DNA from 2 places in the Actinomadura formosensis genome. Region 1 is predicted to be linked to the other one. Evidence: riboswitches for the same ligand, from Rfam matches in the RefSeq annotation. Region 1 holds a riboswitch; the other holds the start of a gene.
What was found. Region 1 has a riboswitch for S-adenosylmethionine ahead of ACQP1N_RS25805 (hypothetical protein). Riboswitches for the same ligand answer to the same signal wherever they lie in the genome.
Positions count from the first base shown of each region.

Region 2: another riboswitch for S-adenosylmethionine. It lies ahead of thrC (threonine synthase); the one in region 1 lies ahead of ACQP1N_RS25805 (hypothetical protein).

Region 1 covers NZ_CP192011.1:5,496,304-5,501,505, reverse strand. Annotated here, with positions in the region: gene ACQP1N_RS25810 (SseB family protein) at 1-2,341, opposite strand, end outside; gene ACQP1N_RS25805 (hypothetical protein) at 2,443-2,703, opposite strand; SAM riboswitch class IV at 2,745-2,861, opposite strand; gene ACQP1N_RS25800 (hypothetical protein) at 2,912-3,283, shown strand; gene ACQP1N_RS25795 (transglycosylase domain-containing protein) at 3,305-5,202, opposite strand, start outside.
Region 2 covers NZ_CP192011.1:1,220,995-1,226,196, reverse strand. Annotated here, with positions in the region: gene ACQP1N_RS05790 (S1 family peptidase) at 91-1,017, opposite strand; gene ACQP1N_RS05785 (DUF5959 family protein) at 1,317-1,727, opposite strand; gene ACQP1N_RS05780 (MoaD/ThiS family protein) at 1,850-2,125, opposite strand; gene thrC (threonine synthase) at 2,138-3,382, opposite strand; SAM riboswitch class I at 3,398-3,539, opposite strand; gene ACQP1N_RS05770 (cation diffusion facilitator family transporter) at 3,657-4,595, opposite strand; gene ACQP1N_RS05765 (alpha,alpha-trehalose-phosphate synthase (UDP-forming)) at 4,705-5,202, shown strand, end outside.

The DNA of each region.
Region 1 (5,202 bases):
CCGCCTCGGTGGCGATAACGCTGATCGGCACGCCTTCCTGGGGAACGCCCGGTATGCCGATGTCTTCCGTCGTACTGGACGGGTCAGGCGCCAGAGGCGCGTCGTGCGCCGCGGCTTCCGGGCTCGTGCCGTGCCGGACGTCCGGACCGGTGTTCGCGCCGCCCGCAAGATCCTGCGGCGGGCTGGACGCGCCTGCGCCGCCCGGAGCGGCTTCGTGGGCTGTGCCCGGGGCGGAGAGTTCGCCGGTGGGGTCGCCCGTTCCGGCGGGTGCGGCGCTGCCATGCGGTCGGCCGGGCATGCCCGTGTGGCGGCCTGGTTCTTCCGGGGCGCCGGACATGCCGGACGGGCGGGGGTCGCGGTGGGCCGTGGGTTCAGGGCTCGCTCCAGGCTCCCCGCCTGGAGCGGCGTTCGGGACGCTATCGGGCTCACTGGCGAGGCCCTGCGTGTGGAATGTGCCTGTGCCGCCCGAAGCGGGGTCGTGAGGAGTGCTTGGGGGGAGGCTGGAGGGCTCACCGGTGGTACCGGTGGGATCTTCCGTTTCGACAGGTGGGGCGCTGTTCTGCGGCCCGCCGGACGCTTGCGGGGTGGGGTGGGCCGTGGGTTCACGTCCTGCCGCAGGCTCATCGCCTGAACCGGGGTTTGCGAGATCGATCGGCTCGCTGGAAACGCCCTCGGCGCCGGCCGGCGGGAGACCGGGCTCCGCTGGGGCGGGGCCATCGGGTGTACCGCTGCCCAGTGCTTCTTCGGCGGGGAGGCCAGCGTGGCGGCCGGGCCGGGCCGGGCCGGGCAGGTCGGGCGCGCGGTGTTCCGCCTGGGGCACTCCGCCCGGAGGCGTCGTGGGCTCAAGGCCCGGCCCGCCGGCTGGACCCGAGCTGCTCGGTACGGGGGGCGGGCCCGCATCGCTCGGAGCGTCCTCGTGCGGCGTGCCCGCGTGGCGTCCCAGGGTGCCGTGCCGCTCGTCGCCGGCCGAGGGGACGGCGGGGGCCACCGGGACCGCCGGGGTCTCCGGGGGCGGGGGCGTGGACGCCGACGGCGGGGTCGCCGGGCCGCGCAGGGTGCGGATCTGGTCGCCCGGCATGGACGCGTCGATCGGGGTCCCGGGGTTGAGGACGAGCGTCCAGTCCGTGTCCGGCCAGGCGGCGATCATCTCGTGCAGGCTCGGCATGATGAAGCGGGACGAGCCGATGGCCTCGTTCATCCACCGCAGGGACGTGAAGACCTGGATCGACGTCCGCCCGTGGACGGGGACGGGGCGCCACGGGAAGTCGGGGTCGCCGGGGACGATGCCCCACGGGGTGTCCGCGTCGGCGGGCACCAGGACCTGGGCGCCGAGAAGGAGCGTGTAGAAGGTGTCGGTGTCGCGTCGGCGGGCGACCTCGAAGAGGCGCTGTTCGATGTCGTTCTGCGGTTCGAAGCGGTCCGTCATGCGCTGGGCGGCGCGCTGGTCGGCCCAGGTCGCGAGGCCGGGAAGCTGCTGGGCGTGGACGGTCCCGCCGGCGGGGGAGCCGGAGTTGATGGCGAGCAGCCAGTCGTGGTTCGGCCAGTAGCGCAGGGCGACGGTGAACGGCAGCTTGATGTACTCGGCGCCCGGGCCGGACGCCTCGGTGAGGCGTTCGGGGGAGGTGAAGACCGGCACGACCGTGGCGCCGTCCACCTCCCGGGTCTGCCAGGGGAAACCGGGACGGCCCGGACGCAGCGCGTAGTCCATGTCGTCCGGGACGGGCAGCAGGACGTCGGTGTCGGCGAGCGTCTGCAGGAACAGGTCGTGGTCGTTGTTCGCGGCGGCCCGCAGCAGTTCGCGTTCGACGTCGTTGGCGGGCTGGAACTCGGGGCGCGGCGACCGGCGGGGCAGGTCGCGGTGCTGGTCGCGGAGTTCCTCCCAGGGGGCGGGCGCGCGGCCGACCCGGGGCGGGCGGCCGTCGCCCTCGGCGACCTGGCGGACGAACCAGGCCGGCAGCCGCGCCTCGATGGGCAGGACGGTGCCGGCGCCGTGGGCGGGCGCGTCCACGGCGAGCCACCAGCGGGCGTCCGGCCAGGTCTCCGCGAGGTCGCCGAACCGGAGCGTCATGAAGTGCCGGTAGGACGGTCCGAGACAGGCGCGCATCGCCGACGCCGAGGTGTAGGCGAGGACGTGGACACGGCCGTCCTCCTCCTGGGTCGGCCATGGCGGCTGCGTCTCGTTGGCGAGGACACCGTCCACCAGATCGGGCGCGACGGGGACGACGAGTTCGCTGTCCGCGAGGAGGCGGAAGTAGCCCTCCTGGTCCCCGGCCCGTACGGTCTCCTGCAACCGGTGCTCAAGCTCCGACGTGGGTCGCCACGCGTCGGCCACGGTCGCCACCCCCTGTTTCCTCCGTGCTCGTCCCCGCGCGACTGCTTACGCTACATGGGCGAACAGGACCAAAAAGCATATTCACCTGACTGTCCGCGGTGGTTCGCAGGTCAGCGGGCCGCCGGCCCGGCGAGCGCGATCGCGCCGAGGACGTTCGGCGACCCGGCCTCGTGCCGCTGCTCGGCGGACGCCGCCCACCGCGTCGTCGAGCCGGCCGATGCGCCGGCCCCGCCACCCCTCGGACAGGGGGCGGCGGCCCGCAGGGGGACGGGGAGGCCCGCCCCGACAACGCGGGGGATGCGGCGAACCCGGACCCCCTCGGGGTGCGTCACAGCAGGCGTGATGAGGGAATGGGCGAGCAGCGTGGGCATGCCGGATCCTTCCGGGGTCAGGGACCCCGGGCGAAGGTCGGGATCCGCGCTTGCCGGGACGCGGTACCGCGTCCGGCAAGGTCCTCACCCGGGGCACTCCGTCGCGGGCGAAGGCTTGCCGGCCGGCAAGCCGGGGCTTGACACTGGCGCTCATGACCTCGTGCGGAATCATATGCGGGTCCGGTCGGGGATCAAGCGGGAGGGTGCGATGCGGTACGGGGTGGTTCGGGCGCTGGCCGGAGGCGTGGTGATGCTCGGCGCCCTGAGCGGGTGCGGGATGCTGGGCGGCAACTCCGGCCAGGTGTGCACCGACGCCAAGAAGGTGTTCCAGCAGTACATCACCCAGGTCAGGAGCATTCCGGCGGCCGAGCCCGTGCAGTGGCGGCAGGCGACCGAGCAGCTCGCCGGACGGGTCGACGGGCTGGCGAAGAAGGCCGACGACAGTGCGCTGCGGAAGGCGCTGACGGCGGAGGCGGACAGGCTGCGCGCCGCCGCGCCCGCCGTCGGCACCGGCGACGTCTCCCAGCTCAACACGGTGATGAAGGAGACACCGGCCAGTATCGGCGCGGCCTGCGACTGAGCCGGCCCGCGACCGGGCTTGCTACCTGGAGGAGACCGGGCCGGCTCCGCCGGTGCCTCCACCGCCGGTGCCGCCGCCCCCGCCGTCACCGCCTCCGCCGCCGGGCTGGTCGCCGCCCCCGCCGGGCTCGGGCGGGACGATGGTCGGCGGCACGGTCGGCGTGGGCGGCAGCGGGATGTCGGGTTGCTCGGTGGTCGGCGGCGGCTCGGACGGCACGGTCGTGGGCGGCGGCTCCGGCGTGCCGGGCGAGTCCTGCGGGGGCGGCGTGTCGTAGCCGCCGCCCGGGGTGGTGGACGGCGACCCGAACGACTTGGGCGCGTAGTCCTTGATGTTGACGGCGTCCGACATGTAGGAGCGCCAGATCTGTGCGGGCAGTTGCCCGCCGTACGCGCCGTAGCCGGGGATGTTCAGCGGCTTGCCGTCGCTGCGGAACATCGCGACCGACGTCGCCATCTGCGGGATGAACCCGTTGAACCAGATCGCCCGGCCCTCGTCGGTGGTGCCGGTCTTGCCCGCGACCTCACGGCCGTCGGGAAGCTGCGCGTTCGTCCCGGTACCGCCCTGGACGACCTGCTGCATCGCATACGTCGCGTCCCGCGCGTTCTGCACGCTGAGCGCCCGCTCCCCCTCCTCGGTGAACGTGCGCTTCTCGTTCTCGCCGCCGGTGACGGACTTCACCACGAACGGCGTCCGGTGCACGCCCTCGGACGCGAACGTCGCGTACACGCCCGCCTGCTGGACGGGATGCAGCGACACGATGCCGAGCGGGAACGTCGCGGCGTGGCGCTGGTCGGCGGTCATCTGCGACCGGGGGATGCCCATCTTCTCGGCCATCTCGGCGATCTTCTCGTTGCCGATGTCCTGGCCGAGGTTGACGTAGGCGGTGTTGATCGAGTGCTGGGTGGCGGTGACGAGGTCCACCATCCCGAAGTTCTCGTCGCTGTCGTTGTGGATGGGCGAGCCGGCGAACGTCTGCGGTGAGCTGCCGTCGTAGGTGTCGTCGAGCGACCGGCCGTCCTGCAGCGCGGCGGCGAGCGCGATCGGCTTGAACCCCGACCCGGCCTGCGCGTGGTCGCCGAAGGCGCTGCTCAGCGCCTCCTCCAGATAGCCGCGGCCGCCGTAGAAGGCGAGCACCTGCCCGGTGGACGGATCGACCGACACCGCCCCGGTGCGGATCTTCTTGCTCATCCCGTCCGGGGTGTTGCCCGCCACGGCCTGCTTCATCGCGTCCATCAGCCGCTTGTCGAACGTCGTGGTGATCTTCAGCCCGCTGCGGTTGATCTCGTCCTCGCTGTAGCCGCGGCGCTCGGTGAGCTCCTTCTTGGCCACGTTGACCATGTAGCCCTTCTGGCCCTTGAGGACGTCGGTGATCTTCTGCTTGACCGGCAGGGGGAACTTCATCGACGCGGCGTCGGCGGACGTCAGGAACCCGTCCCGGACCATGTTGCCGAGGACGGCGCGCCACCGCTGCTCGGCGCGGACGCGCTGGTCGCCGGTCGGGTCGGAGAAGTTGCTCGGCTGCTGGATGGCGGCGGCGAGGTAGGCGCCCTCGGCGGGCGTCAGGTCCGAGACGTCCTTGTCGTAGTAGGCGTGGGCGGCGGCCTGCACCCCGTAGGCGTTGCGCCCGAAGTAGATCGTGTTGAGGTACTGCTCCAGGATCCAGTCCTTGGGCTTCTCCCGGTCCACCTTCAGCGCGACCATGATCTCTTTGAGCTTGCGGGTGAGCGACCGCTCCTTGCCGATGCCGCCGTAGTAGTTGCGGACCATCTGCTGCGTGATCGTCGACCCGCCCTGCAACTGCCGCCCGGTCACCGTGGACCAGAAGGCCCGCGCCGTACCCGCCACCGACACGCCCGGGTCGTCGTAGAAGCTGCCGTTCTCCGCGGCGATGACCGCGTTGCGGGTGCTCTTCGGGATCC
Region 2 (5,202 bases), 3.0 Mb from region 1:
AGAGGTCACCTGGGAAGATCGTCGTAATGGCCGGATGCTCGACCCGGTCGATAGGTGCGTCCTGTGCACCGCACCGATCGGGCCGAGCGATCAGAACAGGTAGTCTCTGATGAAACGGGCTACGGATTTGGCGACGGCGGTCCCCATATTCTCCGCGATCTCTTCCAGCCCGTCCGGCGGGCCGGGTGCATCCATCGCGTCGGGCGCGCCGCCGCCTCCGGGCGTCTTGTCCACCACCGAGGGCTTTTCGAGCGTGGAACTATTGGCCGGGACGTGGAGGGTCGCTTCCCGGACCGCATCGGTACCGGCTTCGGCTTTTCGCTTCATGACGAACTCGGCGGCGGAGAAGGCGGCGCCCGCGGCGGCGAAACCGACCCACCGATCCTTCGTCAGGTCCACGTGGCCCCGGCACAGTTCGCGAAGTTCGACGGTGCGCGCCACCCACACGCTGTTGCTGAACCAGCCGTCGATCGTGTTGTACCGCGCCGAGATGACGCCGACCACGCTGTCGTCTTTTCTCCTGCGTACCGGGGCTCCGCTCATGCCCTGCAGGACGTCCATGGAACGGAGCCGTCCGAGGATCAGGTCGCCGCGCCTGGTCTGCCCTTCCCACTCCCCGCGGGCTTCGGTCCACACCAGGTCCGGTCGATCCGGCCCGTCCCGGATGACGGCGTGCCCCACAATGATCAGTTCTTCTCCGGGAGCCACCGCGTCGGACGACCGGACGAGCCGCACACTTCCCGGGAATGGATCTTCGACCTTGAGCAGCGCCAGATCGGCTTTCTTGTCCCCGGCCACACGCGTCGCACGGATCATCGCGGAACCCGGTGTGGAAAGGTGGTCGACGAATACGGCCCCTTCGTCTCCGTCGTCCTCGCTCAGCGCCATGGTCATCTGCAGGACGTGCCACGCCGTCACCAGATAGCCGGGGGCGATCTGGAAGCAGCTTCCCTGGGGAACTCCTGCGGGCGAGAGTATTCGCCCCATGTAATCCGGAACGGATCGAGCCTTTTTCACGGAACCCCCTGCATTCCTTGCGTTCATATATAGCCAGGTCACCCGGCCTCCACTGCAAGGCGGGCGCATTTGACCGCACATGGCCACATGGGATCCGCAGGTTTACGGCATTACGACGATCCGTTCTTTGTCAGCTATGGGCAGTCGTCCTAGACAGGGCATGCTGCTGGATGGCAGGGGCCGACGTGGTACGGCACGTTGCGGGGTGGTCAGCCAGGTCGTCCACTACCGGCGCGGCGCCTCATCCTGCCGAATCGCCGGGCACCGTCCACACTTCCGGTTCTTCGGACGGTGCGCGGTTATGGGAGGTCAGGGTAGGTCTTGTGAACGGCGGTCAGCCGGTCTCGGTGGGTTTCGATCCAGTCCCGGGCGACCTCGATGGTGAGTTCGACGGTGACCAGGTAGGAGTGGGAGTCGACCACGGCGATGGTCACATGTTTGTCGTCCGCTTCCAGGTGGATCTCGGGTGCGCGCTGCCCTTCGCGCCATGAGGCGGCGTCAGCGCCCTCACCCAGGGATTCGAGGACGTCCCCCCACTGCATGAGGTCCTCGGGCGTCAGGCGGGTCTTGATGCTGCCGTTGACGAAGTAGCTGCCGATCTCGATGACGCCGCTCAGGCCGCGGGCGTCCTGTCCGGTTATGCGGAGGACGACGCTGTTTCCGAGGTCGTCGGCGAGATGGATCAGTTCGACCGTGTCATGCTCTGCCACCGCGCCATCCTAGAGTCCGGCCGGCCGGCGCCGCACGGCGCGGCGCTGACCCGTGGGCGCCGGCGCGGTGGTCGAGGCAGCCCAGTGCGCGGGCCCGGCCGGAGCCGGGCCCGCGGGTGGTGTCAGCCGCCGGCCACGGCGGGGATGATGGAGATCTGGGCGCCGTCGGGGGTGGGGGTGTCCAGGCCGTCGGCGAAGCGCACGTCCTCGTCGCCCACGTACACGTTGACGAAACGGCGGATCTTGCCCGCATCGTCCAGGATGCGGGCGGAGATGCCGGAGTAGTTCGTCTCCAGGTCGGCGACGACGGCGCGCAGGGTGGTGCCCTCGGCCTTCACCTCGGACTCGCCGCCGGTGTAGGTCCGCAGGATCGTCGGGATGCGCACGGAAACGCTCATGGTGCTCCTTTCTCAGGCGAGGCCCGCGGCGCGGAACGCCGCCAGGGACGGGGCGATGTTCGCGCTCGGCGCGACCACCGGGGCGACGGCGTCCAGGGTCTTCAGGCCGTCCCCGGAGTTGATGATCACGGTTTCGGCGGACGGGTCGAGGGTGCCCGCGGCGGCCAGCTTGCGGAGGGTCGCGACGGTGACGCCGCCGGCGGTCTCACCGAAGATGCCCTCGGTGCGCGCGAGGAGCCGGATGCCCTCCACGACCTCGTCGTCCGTGACGTCCTCGACGGCGCCGCCCGTGCGGCGGGCCACGTCCAGGACGTAGGGGCCGTCGGCGGGGTTGCCGATCGCGAGGGACTTGGCGATGGTGTCGGGCTTCACCGGGCGGATCACGTCGTGGCCGGCCTTGAACGCGGCGGCGACCGGGGAGCAGCCGGTCGCCTGGGCGCCGAACACGCGGTACGGCTTGTCCTCGACCAGGCCCAGCTTGATGAGCTCCTGGAACGCCTTGTCGATCTTGGTGAGCTGGGAGCCGGACGCGACCGGGACGACGATCTGGTCCGGCAGCCGCCAGCCGAGCTGCTCGGCGATCTCGTAGCCGAGCGTCTTGGAGCCCTCCGCGTAGTAGGGCCGGACGTTGACGTTGACGAACGCCCAGTCGTCCTGCTCCCCGGCGATCTCGGACGCGAGCCGGTTGACGTCGTCGTAGTTGCCGTCGACCGTCACGAACGTCCCGCCGTACACGGCCGTCGTGATGATCTTCTGTGCTTCGAGGTTGGACGGGACGAACACCGCGCTGCGGATCCCGGCGCGGGACGCGGCGGCGGCGACCGCGTTGGCGAGGTTGCCGGTGGACGGGCAGGCCAGCACCTTGAAACCGAGTTCGCGGGCGGCGGCGAGCGCGACGGCGACGACGCGGTCCTTGAACGAGTGGGTGGGGTTGCCGCTGTCGTCCTTCACCCACAGGCTCTGCAGGCCGAGGCTCTCCGCGAGGTTGTCGGCGCGGACGAGGCGGGTCAGGCCGGGCTCGGTGTTGGGTGTGTCCGCAACATGGGACGGGACGGGCAGCAGCCCCCGGTAGCGCCAGATGTTGCGCGGGCCGGACTCGATCCCGGCGCGGGTGACGGTCCCGAAGTCGTAGGCGATCTCCAGGGGGCCGAAACACTCTTCGCACGCGTAGAAGGGGCCGAGATCGCGGGTGGAGCCGCATTCGCGGCAGACCAGGGCGGTAGCCGGTCCGAGGTCCGTGGCAGGCGTGAATGCCATGAAGCGAGGCCTTTCTCCCCATCTTCCCTGCGCCACCTTGGTCGCAGGCCGGAGTTGGCACCATTTCCCGGCCGGCCTCGCAGGATCGCGAGCGCGCTTCAGCCGGGTGGTTGCCGGGGCTTCACAGGGCCGGTCCCTCCACCCCTCTGGATGAGCGGTATTCAGTTGTCAGTACGAGCGACGGTTTCAGCTCGTATGCGTGACTTTACATGAACTGACCGGATGCCAGACAGCCGGGTCCATCTGTTGAGACGCTACCCGGGTGCGGTCTTGATCACGCCGGTGTCTCCGCGGGGACGGTGCGCTGCGTCGGGTCGAGGAACACGTGCCGGACGATCGGGAGCCGCTCCCGGAGCCGCCGGTCGATCTCGCCGGCGACGTCCTCGGCCTGGTCGGCGCTGATGTCGTCGGAGAAGTGGACCTTGGCGGCGACGAGCAGTTGCTCGGGGCCGAAGTGCATGGTGAGCAGTTCGTCCACGCCGGTCACTCCGGGCGCGCCGAGGATCTCCGCGCGGATCTCGCGCTGCGCGGCCGGGTCGGCGGCCCGCCCGATGAGCAGGACGGTGCTCTCCCGCCCGATCATGAGGGCGAGACCGGCGAGCAGCAGGCCGATGAGGGCGGAGGCGAGCCCGTCCCAGAAGTCCGACCCGGTGATCTGGCGCAGCACCAGGCCGCCGGCGGCGAGCGCGAGGCCGACCATCGCGGCGCTGTCCTCGAACAGCGCGGTCTTGAACGTCACGTCGGGCGACCGGCGGACGTGTTCGACGAGGTCACGGCCGTTCTCGCGGGTCTCCTTGCGCGCCTGGTACATGGCGCGGACCAGGGACGCCCCCTCCAGGACGGCGGCGAGGGCGAGCACGGCGTACGCGAGCCAGATCCCCGTCCCGGTGCCGCCGTGACCGGTCATGGTCAGGACGCCCTCGAAGATCGAGAAGCCGGCGCCGGCGATGAAGATCCCGAACGCGGCGAGCAGCGACCACACGTACCGCTCGTTGCCGTAGCCGAAGGGATGCCGCCGGTCGGGGGGACGTTCGCTGCGTCGTAGGGAGGCGAAGAGGAAGGACTGGTTGAGGGTGTCCGCCACGGAGTGGGCGCTCTCCGCGAGCATCGCGCTGGAGCCGGCCAGCAGGCCGGCGATCAGTTTGACGATCGCGAGGATGAGGTTGGCCGCACCGGCGACGAGCACGGTCTTCGTGGTCTCGGACCTGCTCATGCCGGTCGGTTACCCGAGGCACCCTCCGTTAATCCGGCCGGGTCCGGCCGTGGCGGAAACCACGTGGGTCACTGTGGAGCGCCTCGATCCCAACTGAGACCCTGCCGGTATGAGCCAAGTGCTGGTGGCATCGAACCGGGGGCCGGTGTCGTTCTCGCTGTCGGACGACGGCGAGCTCACCATGCGGCGCGGTGGGGGCGGGCTGGTGTCGGGCCTGGCGGCCGTCACGGGCGCCCCACGGGATCCCGGGCCACCTCGGCCAGCGACGACGTCCACGCCGTCCACCCACAGGCCGGACGTGCTGTGGGTGTGCGCGAGCCTCGGCGAGGCCGATCGGACGGCCGCGCGCCGTTCCCCGGACGGCCGCCTAGACCAGGCGGGGTACGACACAGGTGGCGCGGCGGTGCGGATGCTCGACATCCCTGCGGCCACGTTCCAGCGTGCCTACAACGCGGTGGCCAACTCGACGCTGTGGTTCATCCACCACCTCCTGTACGACACACCGCGCAGGCCGCATTTCGATGCGCGTGCACGCCGCGACTGGCAGTCCTATGAGGCGTACAACGCGGCCTTCGCGGACGCCCTGGCACGGGACGCCGCGCACGGC